One region of the Azospira inquinata genome, then DNA from elsewhere that is predicted to be linked to it. Evidence: predicted binding sites of a transcription regulator. Region 1 holds the regulator's gene; the other holds the start of a gene.
The links. The regulator HrcA, encoded in region 1, represses chaperone genes, less so after heat shock. The targets are predictions, from matches to a motif close to TNTTAGCACTCNNNGNCNNNGAGTGCTAANA.
Positions count from the first base shown of each region.

Region 1 (8,472 bases):
GCTGCCGTTGTCGATTTTGCCGTTGCCGTTCTTATCCAGCACCAGAAAGCCGCTGCCCCCGGTGGCGAAGGCCATATTTTCCTGCTGGCCATCGTTGTTCAGATCGAACTGGAACTTCTGGTTAGTGAGTTCTGCGGCGCTGCCGCCGAAATTGAGCACCAGGGGGTCCTGGGTGGCCAGCCTGTCCCCCGCCTGGATATGGACCTGGCTGGTTTCCTGATAGCTGTACTGCATTTGCAGGGAAAGATCGAAGTGAATTTCCTGGCCGTCTGCCGTATGCACCACGCCGCTGGCGGCCCAATCGGTCTGTTCCCTTTCCGTGTAGCTTTCCAGATACTGGTAATCCAGGCCGTAACCAGCGGAAGCGGGGGCGGTGGTGGTTGAGGAGCTGGTTTCCCCCGGGGCTGGCAGGCTGGCATCCTGGCTCGGGGCGGTGAGGTCGGCCAGGGAGAAGAGCTTGGCTTTATGGCCCGTGAGCATTTCCAGCATCATCTGAATCAGGGTGAGCTGGAGCTGGTTCCGGTCCGTTAACGGCATATCCCCGGTCTGGGCGGCCAGGCCGGCGGAGGAGAGGGAAACGCTGTCCGTGGGCAGCACCGCCGCGCCCCTTGCCGGGTTTGCCCCACCCGCCCCGGTGGCGGTGGAAGGCGTGCCGATCTGATAGCGGAGCCGTTCTTCCACCTGCCATTGCTGGCTGTACCGGTGGGAGGCGGAGAAATTCAGGTTGGCGTCGGCGATTTTCATGGCGGTCCTTCGGCGAACGGTGATGGCGCGGAGCACCGGATCGATGTCCCTGCCATGCTTATCGGCCTGGGCCGAGGATTATTGAGGCGAGGCCCTAAATATCCTTGCCCGATTTGATCCGGGCCCGCCCGGGATCAGAGGTGGCCGTTGGTCCAGGCGACGATGCCCGCCGTATCCAGGGCGCCGGCCTGGCGGGCGATTTCCCTGCCATTGCGGAACAGCATCAGGGTGGGAATGCTGCGGATACCCAGGCGGGCCGCCAGGGCCTGGTTGGCCTCCGTATCCACCTTGGCCAGCCGCACCCGGGGCGCCAGACGGGCCACGGCGGCGGCGAAGGCGGGGGCCATCATGCGGCAGGGGCCGCACCAGGGGGCCCAGAAATCCACCAGCAGGGGCAGATCATTGTGGGCCAGCTGGCGCTCCAGCCCCGCCTGATCCAGCACCATGGGCTGGTCCGGAAACAGGGGGGCGTGGCAGCGGCCGCAGCGGGGCGCGCTTTCCAGACGTTCCCTGGCCACCCGGTTCACGGCCAAGCAATGGGGGCAGGGGAGAAGCAGGGCGTCGGTATCCATGGGGTGGGGCTTTCAACAAGGGCTTGTGGGGAGGGGCGAATGGGGCCTAGATGGTGGTGGCCGGCGGCTTTTTCAAGCCGGGGAAAGGCCGGACTCGGGAGCTGCACCGGGGCTGGCTCTGGTGGGGGCTCGGGAGGGATGACTTGGGGGATGGTTTGGGAAGGGGCTGGCCTGGGGACTCTCGGGCGGATTCTGAAGCAGAACCAGAGGTGATCCCAAGCCCGACCCGACCCAAGCCAAGCCAAGCCAAGCCGACCCAAGCCGACCCAAGCCGACCCAAGCCCGCCCAGGCTGGCGCCGGGCGGGCTTCCGGGCTTACAGTTAACCGTTCCCGGCTGCGGCCGGACCTTCCTCCTTTTTCTTTTCGGATTCCCATGTTTGCTGCCGCCCTGCGCCAGTCCCTGTTGGGGAACGGGGGCCAAGCCTCCCGCCCCATTGTCTGGCTGATCGGATTTTTCGCCTTCCTCAACGTTTATTCCATGCAGTCCGTGCTGCCCCTGGTGATGGGGGATTTCCACGCTTCCCCGGTGCAGGCCGGGGCCACCGTGGGCGCCACGGTGCTGGCCGTGGCCCTGGTGTCCCCCTTCATGGGCATGTTGTCCGACGCCCTGGGGCGGAAGCGCATCCTGTGCATTTCCCTCTTTGCCCTGACCCTGCCCACGGCCCTGATTCCGGCCATGGGAAGTCTGACCCTGGTGGTGGTGATGCGTTTCCTCCAGGGCTTGGCCATTCCGGGCATTGTGGTGGTGCTCATGGCCTATATTGCGGAGGAATTCCGCTCCGGCGGGGTGGCCCGGATGACCACCGCCTATGTGGGGGGCACGGTCATGGGAGGCTTTTGTGGCCGTTTCATCACCGGCCATGCGGGCCATCTGCTGGGCTGGCGGGGGGCCTTTGTCACCCTGGCGGTGATGAATTTCCTCGGCGCCCTGCTGGCCCTGTGGCTCCTGCCGCCGTCCCGGCATTTTGTGGCCAACCGGGATGTGGGGGGCGCGTTCCGCACCCTGGGCCACCATCTCCACAATCCCCGCCTCCTGGCCGCCTGCGCCGTGGGCTTTTGCGTGCTCTTTTCCCTGGTGGGCACCTTTACCTACGTGAATGTGCTCCTGGCCTATCCCCCCTTTAACCTTTCCGCCGCCGGGCTGGCCAATGTGTTCTGCGTCTATCTGGTGGGGGTGGTGGTGACCCCCATGGCCGGCAAGGTGATTGTGCGCATCGGCTTCCTCCGTTCCCTGCTGGGAGCCTTGAGCCTGTCTGCCGCCGGGCTGGCCCTGACCCTGCTACCGTCCCTGGGGACGGTGATTGTGGGGCTGGCCATCTGCTCTTCCGGGGTTTTTATCTGCCAGTCCGCCACCATCAGCTTTATTGCCGACAGCGTCAGCGAAGGCCGTTCCCTGGCCACGGGCCTGTACAACATGTCCTATTACGCCGGCGGCGCGGTGGGGGCCTGGTTGGCCGGTCTGGCCTTTGAAGCCTGGGGCTGGAGCGGCTCTGTGCTATCCATCTTTGTGGTCCAGCTGGTGGCCGGGGGCATTGCCTGGCAGGGCTGGCGGCGGCCGAAAACGGTCCAGGCCTAAAGCCCCGTTTTCTCCCGGGCAAGGAGCGAAAAACAGGCTGGAGATGCCCGAGGGACGGGGGCCTCTCCTCTCGGGTATATGGGGAGCGGCTCGGGGCCGCCCCCTAGTGGGGAGCCCCTTGCAGCTTGGCCCGCAGGGCGGTGGCCGCCAGGGTGTCCTGATTCGGGGCGGGGCGGCTCGACCAGCCCTGGAGATGTTCCAGCACTAGGGCCCCCAGGGCGGCGATCCAATCCGGCCGTTCATTGAGGCAGGGAATGTAGTGGAAGGTCTTGCCCCCGGCGGCCAGGAAGGTGGCCTTGCCCTCCATGCCAATTTCTTCCAGGGTTTCCAGACAGTCGGAGACAAAGCCGGGGCAGATCACATCCACCCGCTCCACCTTGGCCTGGGCCAGTTTTTCCAGGGTCGGGGCCGTGTAGGGCTGGAGCCAGGGCATTTTGCCGAAGCGGGACTGGAAGCAGACCTCTACCTGTTCCGGCGCCAGTTCCAGGCTTTCCCGGAGCAGGCGGGCGGTTTTCTGGCATTCGCAGTAATAGGGGTCCCCCTGGTCCAGACTGCGCCGGGGCAGGCCGTGAAAACTGATGAGCAGCCGGTAAGAGGGCCCCGGGCGGCCTTCCTGACTCCAGAAATCCCGAACCTGGGCGGCCAGGGCGCCGAAGTAGGCGGGATGGTCGTGGAAATTCCGGATATAGCGCAGCTCCGGCAGGTTCCGGGTGCGGAGCAGGGGCTGGAATACCCCATCCAGGGCTGAGCCCGTGGTGCTGGCGGAAAACTGGGGATAGAGGGGCAGAATCAGCAGCCGGTCGCAGCCCTTGGCCTTAAGCTGGGCCAAGACGTCCCCTACGGCCGGTTGGCCATAGCGCATGGCGTAGGCCACTTCCAGGCCTTCCTGGCCCTGTTCCCCGAGCCAGCCTTTGAGGAGCTTGGTCTGCTTTTCCGTATGCACCCGCAGGGGGGAACCTTCCGGGGTCCAGACGGCGGCGTATTTGGCGGCGGATTTTTTCGGCCGGGTGTTGAGAATGATGCCGTTCAGAATCAGCCACCACAGGGCCCGGGGCAGCTCCACCACCCGGGGGTCGGAGAGAAACTGCTTCAGGTAGCGGCGCAGGGCCGGCGGCGTGGGGGCGTCCGGGGTGCCCAGGTTGAGCAGCAACACCCCGGTGCGGGGGGGCTGGTCGTGGCGATGGGGGGGCTCGGGTAAATAGGCGGACATGGCAATGGGACTCCAAAAATCCTGGGCGGCAGGGGAGAAACGGGGGGAAAGCCCGGCTAGGAGCCGGACTGGTAGGTCAGGGCGCTGGAGAGCAGCTTGGCGGTGATGTCTACGATGGGAATGACCCGGTCGTAGGCCATGCGGGTGGGGCCGATAACCCCCACGGAGCCGACGATGCGGCCGTTCACCTCGTAGGGGGCGGTAACCACGCTGCATTCATCCAGGGGGGCCAGACCGGATTCGCCGCCGATGTAGATCTGCACCCCCTCGGCCCGGTTGGAAATATCCAGAAGCTTGACCAGGCCGGTCTTTTGCTCGAAGAGATCGAAGAGTTCCCGGAGACGGCGCATGTCGGAGGACAGGTCTTCCACATCCAGGAGATTTTTTTCCCCGCTGATCACGTACTGATCCCGGGGGGCCCCCAGGGCTTCCCCACCTGCTTCCAGGGTGGCGGCCATGAGGGCCTGCATGTCCTGGCGCAGGCGTTGCAATTCCTCGGACAGACGCTGGCGGATCTGGTCGAAATTGAGACCGGCGAAATTCTGGTTCAGGTAATTGGCTGCCGCCACCAGCTCGGAGGCCTTGTAGGGCCGATCGGTGAAAAGAATGCGGTTCTGCACGTCCCCATCCGTGGTGACGATGATGAGCAGGGTGCGCTTTTCCGAAAGGCCTAAAAACTCGATCTGGCGGATTTGGGGGGAAGGGCGCTGGGGCGCCATGACCACCCCGGCAAAATTGGTGAGCCCGGACAGGAGCTGGGAGGCGCTGTTGATCAGCTGCTGGGGCTGGGCCGGATGGAGGTGGCCTTCAATGGCCAGGATTTGCCGCTCCGCCAGGGGCTGAACGGTGAGCAGGCTGTCCACGAACACCCGGTAGCCCCGGGGGGTGGGAATGCGTCCGGCGGAGGTATGGGGGCTGGTGATGAAACCCATGTCCTCCAGGTCCGCCATTACATTGCGCACCGTGGCCGGGGACAGGTCCAGGCCGGAGGCCTTGGACAGGGCCCGGGAGCCCACGGGCTGGCCCTCGATCACGTAGCGTTCGACCAGGGTCTTGAGCAGGATGCGGGCGCGTTTATCAAGCATGGCGGTGATTTTACCCAAATTCTCCCCACTGACCAGTGCCGGTGGGCTGGGGCGGCGGGTCGGCGGCTGGCGGGGTTTTATGGTTTAATTCCCCCCATGCATAACTCCCCAACCCGCTCCCCCTCTGCTTTTCGGACCATTGCCCTGATCGGGCGCTACCATAGTCCGGAGGTGGCCGAATCCCTCCGTGCCCTGGGCCGTTTTCTGAGCCAGCGGGGCGTGGTGATCGTGGTGGAGAGCGATACGGCCCGCAATGTGGGGGGCGATCTGCCCTGGGAAGTGAAGGATTTCCCCGCCATCGGCCAGGACGCGGATCTGGCCATTGTGCTGGGGGGAGACGGCACCATGCTCAATGCGGCCCGCCAGCTGGCCCCCTTCCGGGTGCCCCTGGTGGGGGTCAATCAGGGGCGTCTGGGTTTCATGACCGACATCGGCCGCCACGACATGCTGAGCTGCATGGAAGATCTGCTGGAAGGCCGCTTCACCCGGGATGAGCGTCTGGTGCTGGCCGCCGTGGTGAGCCGGGACGGCAAGGATATCTGCGTCAATCAGGCCTTGAATGACGTGGTGGTGGATAAGGGCGCCATCGGCAAAATGATCGAATTCGAGCTCTTCATTGACGGGGAGTTCATCTATCACCTGCGGGCCGACGGCCTCATCGTTTCCACCCCCACGGGCTCCACCGCCTATGCCCTGTCCGCCAACGGTCCCATTCTCCATCCCAATCTGGGGGGCATTGCCCTGGTGCCCCTCTGCCCCCACGCCCTGACCAACCGGCCAGTGACCGTTTCCGAGCGCTGCGACATCGAATTGCGCATTACCCATGCCGCTGACGCCCGGGTCCACTTTGACGGCCAGCTCACTTTTGACCTGAAGCGGGGGGATTGCGTCCATATGCGCAAGGCCGCCCACAGCACCTGCTTCCTCCATCCCCCCGGCTACAGCTATTTCGCCATGCTGCGTCAGAAGTTGCAGTGGAGCGAACGTCCCAAAGGAGTTTGACCGCCATGTTGCGCCGCTTGTCCATACGGGATTTTGTGCTGGTGGATCGCCTGGAACTGGAATTCGCCACCGGTTTTGGCGCCCTTACCGGGGAGACCGGCGCCGGTAAATCCATTCTGGTGGATGCCCTGGCCTTCGTGCTGGGGGAACGGGCGGACAGCGGCCTCCTGCGTAGCGGCGCCGAACGCATGGAAGTGGCCGCTGAATTCGACGGGGCTGACGGGGGCCATGCCACCGATCTGGCCGCCTGGTTGCGGGACAACGATTTTGCCCCGGCGGATGCGGGGGAACCCCTGCTGCTGCGCCGGGTGCTGGACGGCAACGGCCGCTCCCGAGCCTACATCAACGGTTCCGCCGCTACCTTGCAGCAACTGCGCCAGGTGGCGGAATGGCTGGTGGATATCCACGGCCAGCACGCCCACCAGTCCCTGCTGCGCCATGAGGTGCAGCGCCATCTGGTGGATGCCCACGGGGGGGCCGGGGATCTGGCCCGGCAGGTGGCCTCGGCCTGGAAAAGCTGGCGGGACGCCCAATCCGCCCTGGAAGCGGCGGCCCGGGGCGGCGAAGCCCTGCGCCGGGAGCGGGAACAGCTGGAATGGCAGGTGCAGGAACTGGAAGCCCTGGGCTTCAGTCCGGAGGAATGGAGTGAGCTGAACCAGGAACACCGGCGCCTTTCCCATGCCGCTTCCCTGCTGGAGGGGGCCCAGTTTTCCCTGGGGCTCTTGAGCGAAGGGGAGGAGGCCTGCGAAGCCCGTATCGGCGCCGTGGCCAGCCGTCTGGAAGATTTGAGCGAATACGATCCGGCCCTGGCCGAGGTGCTGGCCCTGGTCCAGTCCGCCCAGGCGGAACTGGGGGAAGGGGTCTCCGCCCTGCGTCGTTACGGGGATCGGGTGGATTTGGACCCCCAACGGCTGCGGGAAGTGGAAGGCCGCCTAGAAGGGGTGATTTCCCTGGCCCGCAAATACCGGGTGACGCCGGAGGGCCTGCCGGATCTGCTGGCGGAAAGCCAAGCTCGCCTCCAGGCCTTGGGGGACGCGGCCAATCTGGAAGTGCTGGAAAGCCGGGCCCAGGCCGCTGCCGCCCACTACCGGGAACTGGCCCAGGGGCTTTCCCTGGCCCGGCAGACCGCGGCCCAGGACCTTTCCGCCGCAGTCAGCGCCTCCATGCAGGAGCTGGCCCTGGGGGGCGGACGTTTCCAGGTGGCCCTGGTGCCCCAGGAAGAAGGCTCGGCCAGCGGCTTGGAGCAGGTGGAATTCCGCATCGCCGGTTTGGCGGGCAACGAGCCCCGGCCCCTGGCCAAGGTGGCTTCGGGGGGGGAACTGTCCCGCATCAGTCTGGCCATCCAGGTGGTGACCAGCCGTCAGGCCAGCGTTCCCACCCTGATTTTCGACGAAGTGGATGTAGGTATTGGCGGCGGCGTGGCCGAGGTGGTGGGGCGCCTGCTCCATCGCCTGGGGGAAGAGCGCCAGGTCCTGTGCGTCACCCATCTGCCCCAGGTGGCGGCTCGGGCCGACTGGCAATGGCAGGTGGCCAAATCCCGTAGCGGGGAAACGGTGACCAGCCGGGTGTCCGTGCTGGATAAATCGGGCCGGGTGGAGGAAATCGCCCGTATGTTGGGTGGGGTGGAAATTACCGCCACTACCCGCCGCCACGCCAAGGAATTGCTGGAAGGCTAGGTTTTTCGGCCGGGTCAGGAACGGACCTGGGGGGGGCGGAGTGGGGGTGCCCTCCGTCGCTCCGAATCTGTTACCGCGCCTCTCAACGGGCCAGGGTTGCCGCTTTTAATAGCCCATGAGGGGCGACCGGCTTGGAAAAACTCCGGTCCTTGGCTAGTATGAAGCATCCCCCTTTGCTTATTTTCTGGACCTGACGCTATGGCCCTGGCTGGGATTGTCTCCACCCCGTCTTCATCCCCGGCCGCCCTTCCTCTGAATCGGAACGGCGGCCAAGGGGCGTCTACGCCAAAGGCGGGGGCGGAGGCGGGTGTCCAGGTGTCCCTGGGGCAAGGCGGCAATGGGGAGTGGTCCGGTGGCTATAGCGCCCTGGGAACTTCATCCTCCACCGCAGGGAGCGCTCCTGGAGCCGCTACCACCGCGTCTTCCGCCGGCGCTGCTGGGGGGGCGGTGGGGAGTTCCCCGTCCGGCGATCCGGCGGCGGCCAATCAGGCCTCCTCTTCTGGTACCACCACTACGGCCAGCGGCAAAAAACTGACTCCCGCCCAGGAACAGGATGTGGCCAAACTCCAGGCCCTGGACAAGGCGGTACGGGCCCACGAGCAGGCC
Region 1 covers NZ_CP064782.1:2,631,209-2,639,680, forward strand. The annotation lists gene Azoinq_RS12030 (VCBS repeat-containing protein) at 1-744, opposite strand, end outside; gene trxC (thioredoxin TrxC) at 879-1,316, opposite strand; gene Azoinq_RS12040 (MFS transporter) at 1,691-2,893, shown strand; gene hemH (ferrochelatase) at 2,997-4,103, opposite strand; gene hrcA (heat-inducible transcriptional repressor HrcA) at 4,160-5,188, opposite strand; gene Azoinq_RS12055 (NAD kinase) at 5,285-6,190, shown strand; gene recN (DNA repair protein RecN) at 6,196-7,866, shown strand; gene Azoinq_RS12065 (putative metalloprotease CJM1_0395 family protein) at 8,065-8,472, shown strand, end outside.

Region 2 (8,472 bases), 460 kb from region 1:
GGAAGCGGAGGCCATGCCCATGACCGATTTCATGGCCAGTCTGGCCCTGAGCCCGGTGCCCACCACCCCGGGCACGGCCATTTTCATGACCCCGGACGCCTCCATGGTGCCCCATCCCCTGCTCCACAGCCTGAAGCACTACCAGGTCATCCATGAACGGGTGGTGCTGCTTTCCGTCCATTTCATCGACACCCCCTATGTACCGGAGGGGGAACGGCTAACGGTCAGCCACCTGCGGGACAATTTCTGGCATGTGGCGGTGAATTACGGTTTCAAGGATGAACCGGACATTCCCCTGGCCCTGGACCATTGCGCCGCCCAGGGCTTGCCCCTGGACCTGGCGGAGGTGTCCTTCTTCCTGGGCCGGGAAACCATCATTCCCCGGCTCGGCGGCCAGCTGCCCTTGTGGCGGGAAAAGCTCTTCGTCGCCCTGTTCCGCAACGCGGGTAGCGCCACGGACTTTTTCAAGCTGCCCTCCAACCGGGTGGTGGAACTGGGGAGTCAGGTCACCCTCTAGGGGGGCGAAGCCACGGTTTCGAGCCACCACCGTCTTCTCTGGCGACCCTCCCCAAGGGGCCTTCGGGCCCCTTTTTCATGGCTGAAGGAGGACAGGGGCCCCGGCCCGTGGCATTCTTCACCCCCTTGCCCTGTCTGCCGCCCGCCCCCGCCATGCCCGTTTATACCGTTGCCCCTGAAGAAGTTACCCTGGAAGCCATCCGGGCCCAGGGGGCCGGGGGGCAAAACGTGAACAAGGTGTCCTCCGCCATTCACCTGCGCTTCGACATCCGGGCCTCCTCCCTACCCGACTGGCTCAAGGAGCGGCTGCTGCGCCTGGGGGACCAGCGCCTCACCCGGGACGGGATACTGGTCATCAAGGCCCAGGAATTCCGCACCCAGGAACAGAACCGGGCCGCCGCCCTGGAACGGCTCAACGCCCTGGTGGCGGAGGCCGCCCATACAGACAAGCCCCGGCGCCCCACCCGCCCCTCCCGGGCCGCACTGGGGCGGCGCAAGGAAAGCAAGCAGCGGCATGGGGAAATCAAGCGGGGACGGGGCAAGGTGGCCTGGTAGGCAGATCGGGCCCCCCTGCCCTATGGCCAGCCCGGGGCCACGAGCACGTAGGGTGATACGGGAGCCGTCCTTGCCCCAGCAAGCAGAGGGTTGGGTTTTGGGTTTTGGGTTTTGGGTTTTGGGTTTTGGGTTTTGGGTTTTGGGTTTTGGGTTTTGGGTTTTGGGTTTTGGGTTTTGGGTTTTGGGCGCCCCTTCCGTCGGAAAGGGCGAGGAAACGTGGGAAAATGCGCCCCCGACGGGCCCAGCCGGTTTTTCGGCCCCCGGTCTTTTTTCGTTTCAGGAGTTTTTGCCGCCATGAACTGGCCGACCTTCAAGCAACGCTTTCTCATCACCTTTTGGCCTCCCGTGCCGGCCATCATCGCCGCCGGGGTGCTGGCCGCCTACTACTTCGGCATCACCGGCACCTTCTGGGCCGTGACCGGGGAATTCACCCGCTGGGGCGGCCACCTGCTCCAATTCGCCGGTTACCACCCGGAAACCTGGACCTATTTCAAGCTCATGCACTTTGAGGGTACGCCCCTGGAACGGGTGGATGGGATGATGATCCTGGGCATGTTCGCCGGTTGCTTCGCCGCCGCCCTGTGGGCCAACAACGTCAAGCTGCGCCTGCCCCAGCATCCGATCCGCATCGCCCAGGCCCTGGTGGGCGGCATCATTGCCGGCTTTGGCGCCCGTCTGGCCATGGGCTGCAATCTGGCCGCCTTTTTCACCGGCATTCCCCAGTTTTCCCTGCACGCCTGGTTCTTTGCCCTGGCGACCGCCGTGGGCACCTGGTTTGGCGCCCGCTTTACCCTGCTACCCCTGTTCCGGGTACCCCTGAAGCTGCAAAAGGTGAGCGCCCCCACGCCCCTGCAACAGGATCCCCGCCAGGCGGCCCGCCGCTTTCGCCTAGGCATGGTGGTGTTTCTCGCCTTTCTGGCCTGGGCGGGCAGCAAGGTGGGGGCCACCCCCAAGCTGGGGCTGGCAGCCCTGTTCGGACTGGCCTTCGGCCTAATCATTGAACGGGCCCAGGTCTGCTTCACCTCCGCTTTCCGGGATTTGTGGATCACCGGCCGTACCCAGATGGCCAAGGCCATTCTCCTGGGTATGGCGGTGAGCGTTATCGGCGTCTTCAGCTACGTGCAACTGGGAGTGGCCCCCAAGATTATGTGGGCCGGGCCCAATGCGGTACTGGGGGGACTGCTCTTCGGCTTTGGCATTGTGCTGGCCGGGGGCTGTGAAACGGGCTGGATGTACCGGGCCGTGGAAGGCCAGGTGCATTACTGGTGGGTAGGTCTGGGCAATGTGATCGGCTCTACCCTGCTGGCCATTTACTGGGACGATCTGACCCCCCTTCTGGTCACCCCCTACGCCAAGGTCAATCTGCTGGAAACCTTTGGCCCGGCAGGAGGCCTGCTGGTCACCTATCTGCTGCTGGCCGTCGCCCTGTTGGCCGTGCTGTGGTGGGAAAAACATTTCTTTGCCCGTAAAGCGGCCCAGGAGGCCCTATGACCCAAACCCCGACCCAACCCGCTTCCCTGCCCGCCCCCGATTTCCGCCTGGATATGCGGGGGGAGCCCTGTCCCTACCCGGCGGTGGCCACCCTGGAGGCCTTGCCCCAGCTGGCTCCGGGCCAGGTGCTAGAAGTGGTGACCGACTGTCCCCAGTCCATCAACAGTATTCCCGTGGATGCGAAAAACCACGGCTATGAGGTACTGGAGGTGGTGCAGGACGGCCCCACCATCCGTTATCTGATCCGCCGCTGAAAGGGGGGACTTCCCCCGGGGTGGAGGTCTTGCCCCCTCTGCCCCATAAAAAAGCCCGGCCGAAGCCGGGCTTTTGCTTGAGTGCAGGACTCGGGGGAAATTACATCCCCATGCCCATGCCACCCATACCGCCCATGCCGCCCATATCGGGCATGCCGGCAGCAGCAGGCTTGTCTTCCACCAGTTCGGCCACCATGCAGTCGGTGGTCAGCATCAGACCGGCCACAGAGGCGGCGTTCAGCAGGGCGGTGCGTTCCACCTTGGTGGGATCCAGCACGCCCATGGCCACCATGTCGCCGTATTCGCCGGTGGCAGCGTTGTAACCGAAGTTACCGGAGCCTTCCAGCACCTTGTTCACCACCACGGAGGGTTCGTCGCCAGCGTTGGCCACGATTTGGCGCAGGGGTTCTTCCACGGCACGCAGCACAATCTTCATGCCGGCGTCTTGTTCGTGGTTGGCACCCTTCAGGGAGCCCACATTGGCACGGGCGCGCAGCAGGGAAACACCGCCCCCGGGGACGATCCCTTCTTCAACGGCGGCGCGGGTAGCGTGCAGGGCATCTTCCACGCGAGCCTTCTTTTCCTTCATTTCCATTTCGGTGGCAGCACCCACCTTGATCACGGCCACACCGCCGGCCAGCTTGGCCACCCGTTCTTGCAGCTTTTCCCGATCGTAATCGGAAGTGGCGGCTTCGATTTGGGCGCGGATTTGGGTCACGCGGGCCTTAATGGCGTCTTCCGTGCCGTCGCCGTCGATGATGGTGGTGTTTTCCTTACCCACTTCGATGCGCTTGGCTTGGCCCAGATCTTCCAGGGTGGCCTTTTCCAGGGACAGGCCCACTTCTTCGGAGATCACTTGACCGCCGGTGAGGATGGCGATGTCTTCCAGCATGGCCTTACGACGGTCGCCGAAGCCAGGAGCCTTGACGGCCACGGTCTTCAGGATGCCGCGGATGTTGTTCACCACCAGGGTGGCCAGGGCTTCCCCTTCCACGTCTTCGGCGATGATCAGCAGGGGACGGCTGGCCTTGGCCACTTGTTCCAGTACCGGCAGCAGATCCCGAATGTTGGATATCTTCTTGTCGAAGAGCAGCACATAGGGGTTTTCCAGGATGGCGATTTGCTTATCCGGATTGTTGATGAAGTAGGGGGACAGGTAGCCGCGGTCGAACTGCATCCCTTCCACAACTTCCAGTTCGTTTTGCAGGGACTTGCCGTCTTCCACGGTGATCACGCCTTCCTTACCGACCTTTTCCATGGCCTGGGCGATGATTTCACCGATGGAGGCATCGGAGTTGGCGGAAATGGAGCCGACTTGGGCGATTTCCTTGGTGGTGGAACAGGGCTTGGACAGCTTCTTCAGCTCATCAATGGTAGCTTCCACCGCCTTGTCGATACCCCGCTTCAGATCCATGGGGTTCATGCCGGCGGCCACGTACTTCATGCCTTCCCGGACAATGGCTTGGGCCAGCACGGTAGCCGTGGTGGTGCCGTCACCGGCCAGATCGGAGGTCTTGGAAGCCACTTCCTTGACCATTTGGGCGCCCATGTTGGCGAACTTGTCCTTCAGTTCGATTTCCTTGGCCACGGACACACCGTCCTTGGTCACGGTGGGGCCGCCGAAAGAGCGTTCCAGCACCACGTTACGGCCCTTGGGGCCCAGGGTCACTTTGACAGCGTCAGCCAGAATATTGACGCCTTCAACCATGCGGGCGCGACCGGAATCGCCGAATTTAACTTCCTTAGCAGGCATTGATACTCTCCTCAATAAATCGATTGAACAGGGGGAAAGGAGGCTTAGGCCTCAATCACGCCCATCAGGTCTTCTTCGCGCATGACCAGCACTTCCTGGCCATCCACCTTCACGGTCTGACCGGAATATTTGCCGAACAGCACCCGGTCACCCACTTTCACTTCCAGCTTGCGGACTTCACCGTTGTCCAGCAGCTTGCCGTTGCCCACGGCAACCACTTCACCTTGATCGGGCTTTTCAGCGGCTGCATCGGGGATAACGATACCGGAAGCGGTCTTGCGTTCTTCTTCCAGGCGCTTGACGATCACGCGATCATGCAAGGGACGGATTTTCATAGGATTTAGCTCCTTGTTGCGAAGTTGTACGGTGGAATTTGTCCGGCGTCGGTGCCCCACCCCACCGGGTGTTAGCACTCAACCGTTGCGAGTGCTAATAATAGGGGCGGCTTAGGGGGATTTCAAGCCCTGGGGACGGGAAAATTGTGGGGTGGGGTGATTGGGGAGAAGGTCAGACTCCCAGGCCCACCTCCCCTGTTCCCCGTTTTGCGGAGGCAGCGGCTGGTTCATGCCGTTTCCCCTTTCGGAAAAACATTCCTCCAGCGCCGAAGCATTGGAAGGCCACTCCAGGGCAACGCTCCCCACAACAAATGAAAGGAAAGCCATAGCGCACTTGTCACCCTCATGGTAGTTGGGTTGCTCCGCCAAGCACTGTTAGACTCCGCCCATTACAAAATACCATTCGCCTGTTTCAGGTGATCCACATGTCAACCACGGAAAACCAAATCGAGCTTGATCTGATTGCCAAGCTGGATGACCTCAAATACACCTACCGCCCGGACATCCGGGATCGGGCAGCCCTAGAAGCCAATTTCCGTGAAAAATTTGAAGCATTAAACCGGGTCAAACTCACCGATGGCGAATTTCAGCGCCTGCTCGATACCGTTATTACGGCGGATGTCTATAAAGCGGCTCAGACGTTGCGCAGCATCACGGCTTTCGAACGGGACGACGGCACCCCCTTGAACTACACGTTGGTCAATATCAAAGACTGGTGCAAAAACCACTTTGAAGTGGTCAACCAGTTACGCATCAACACCGATAACAGTTACCACCGCTACGACGTGATGCTGCTCATCAACGGGGTTCCGGTGGTGCAGATTGAGCTCAAGACTTTGGCCGTCAGTCCGCGCCGAGCCATGCAACAAATCGTGGATTACAAGGACGCCCCTGGCAACGGCTACAGCAAGACCCTGCTCTGCTTCATCCAGCTCTTCATTGTGAGCAACCGGGCGGACACTTGGTACTTTGCCAACAACAACGCCCGCCATTTCAGCTTCAACGCGGATGAACGCTTTCTGCCGGTTTACCAATTTGCCGACAAGAACAACAAAAAAATCACCAATCTGGAGGTTTTCGCCGAGCAGTTTCTCGCCAAATGCACCCTGGGCCAGATGATCAGCCGTTATATGGTGCTGGTGGCCTGCGAGCAGAAGCTGCTAATGATGCGGCCTTACCAGATTTATGCCGTGCAGGCCATTGTGGACTGCATCCACCAACGCTGCGGCAATGGCTACATTTGGCACACCACCGGCAGCGGCAAGACGCTTACCTCGTTCAAGGCCTCCACCCTGCTCAAGGACAACCCGGACATCGACAAATGTTTGTTCGTGGTGGACCGCAAGGATCTGGATCGCCAGACCCGGGAGGAATTCAACCGCTTCCAGGAAAACTGCGTCGAAGAAAACACCAATACCGAAACCCTGGTGCGTCGCCTGCTGTCCGACGACAAAGCCGATAAGGTTATCGTCACCACGATCCAGAAGCTGGGCCTAGCGCTGGATGACAGCAACAAGCGCAACTACAAAGAGCGTCTGGAACCGCTGCGCCAGCAACGCATGGTGTTCATCTTTGATGAATGCCACCGCTCCCAATTCGGCGACAACCACAAGGCCATTAAGGATTTTTTCCCCAACGCCCAGATGTTCGGCTTTACCGGCACACCCATCTTCGAGCAGAACGCCACCTATCAGCAGATTGAAGGCCAGCAGGCCAGTTACCGCACCACCGACGACCTATTCCAGCGTTGCCTGCACCAATACACCATCACCCACGCCATTGAAGACCGCAATGTCTTGCGTTTCCACGTGGATTACTTCAAGCCGGAGGGTAAGCACCCACCCAAACCCGGCGAGCCCCTGGCCAAGCGTAAAGTCGTCGAAGCCATCCTCTCCAAGCACGACGCCGCCACCGCCGAGCGCAAATTCAACGCCTTGCTGGCCACCGCCAGCATCAACGACGCCATCGAATATCACGCCCTGTTCCAGACCGTGCAGGAGAAAATACGCAAGCAGAATCCGGAGTTCGCCCCCCTGAATATCGCCTGCGTCTTCTCGCCGCCCGCCGAAGGCAACAAGGACGTGCAGCAGATTCAGGAAGACCTGCCCCAGGAAAAAGCCGACAACCAGCAGGACCCGGAAGGCAAGAAGGCCGCCCTCACCCGCATCATCGCCGACTACAACGCCCGCTATGGCACCAACCACCGCATCGGCGAGTTCGACCTCTACTATCAGGATGTACAAAAGCGCATCAAGGATCAGCAATACCCCAATGGGGACCTGCCCCATGGGAAAAAGATCGACATCACCATCGTGGTGGACATGCTGCTCACCGGCTTCGACTCCAAGTACCTCAACACCCTGTACGTGGACAAGAACCTCAAGCACCACGGCCTGATACAGGCCTTCTCCCGGACCAATCGGGTACTCAACGACAGCAAGCCCTACGGCAACGTACTCGACTTTCGCCAGCAGCAAAAAGAAGTGGATGCCGCCATCGCCCTTTTCTCCGGAGAAAAGGTGGACCGGGCCCACGCCATCTGGCTGGTGGACCCGGCAGCCGACGTGCTGGGCAAATACGAGGCTGCCGTCGCGGGCATGGAACGCTTCATGGAGCAAAAGAACCTAGCCTGCGAGCCCGAGCAGGTTTACAACCTCAAGGGTGACACGGCCCGCATCGAATTCATCACCCGCTTCAAGGAAGTGCAGCGCCTCAAGACCCAGCTGGACCAGTACACTGACCTAGCCCCCGAGCAAAAGGCCAAGATGGAAGCCCTCCTGCCCCGGGACCAATTGCAGAGCTTCCGCTGCACCTACCTGGAAATCGCCAAGCGCCTCAAGGAGCAGCAAGCAAAGGAAGGGGAGCATGCGCCTGCCGAAGTCCAGCAACTGGATTTCGAATTCGTGCTCTTCGCCTCCAGCCTCATCGACTACGACTACATCATGGGCCTCATCGCCCGCCTGACGGCCCAGACCCCCAGCAGCAAGACCACCATGAGCCGGGAGCAATTGATCGGTCTCATCCAGGCCGACGCCAAATTCATGGACGAAGGGGAAGACATCACCGCCTACATCCGCAGCCTGCCCCTGGGCGAGGCGCTGGAAGAAAAGGAAATCCGCGCTGGTTACGAACGCTTCAAGGCTGAGAAAAAAGTTCAGGAACTCACCGGCATCGCTACCAGGCACAAGCTGGACGCCGCCGCACTGCAAGCCTTTGTGGACGAAGTGCTCCGCCGCCGCATCTTCGATGGCGAAGCCCTGAGCGAACTTATGGCCCCCTTGGGGCTGGGCTGGAAGGCCCGTACTCAGGCGGAACTGGCGCTAGTGGATGACCTGACGCCCCTGCTGCACAAGCTGGCCCAGGGGCGGGAGATTTCGGGGTTGAGTGCGTATGAGCAGTAAGGGCAAGAGCGCGATGGGCGAAGATAACAAGGAAAAGTCAGCGCTGGTGCCACGGCTGCGGTTTCCTGAGTTTCGGGAGGCAGAGGGGTGGGAAAACGGCCTCTTGGGAAATTTATCGGAAGTTGTCCGTGGTGGTTCTCCACGTCCGATTGACGATTTTCTCACCA
Region 2 covers NZ_CP064782.1:2,169,712-2,178,183, reverse strand. The annotation lists gene Azoinq_RS09985 (potassium transporter Kup) at 1-517, shown strand, start outside; gene arfB (alternative ribosome rescue aminoacyl-tRNA hydrolase ArfB) at 625-1,071, shown strand; gene yedE (selenium metabolism membrane protein YedE/FdhT) at 1,366-2,562, shown strand; gene yedF (sulfurtransferase-like selenium metabolism protein YedF) at 2,559-2,816, shown strand; gene groL (chaperonin GroEL) at 2,917-4,569, opposite strand; gene groES (co-chaperone GroES) at 4,614-4,904, opposite strand; gene Azoinq_RS09955 (type I restriction endonuclease subunit R) at 5,330-8,305, shown strand; gene Azoinq_RS09950 (restriction endonuclease subunit S) at 8,295-8,472, shown strand, end outside.
Region 2: groES (co-chaperone GroES) is a predicted target of HrcA. The motif match lies at 4,974-5,004, and genes of this name have one in related genera.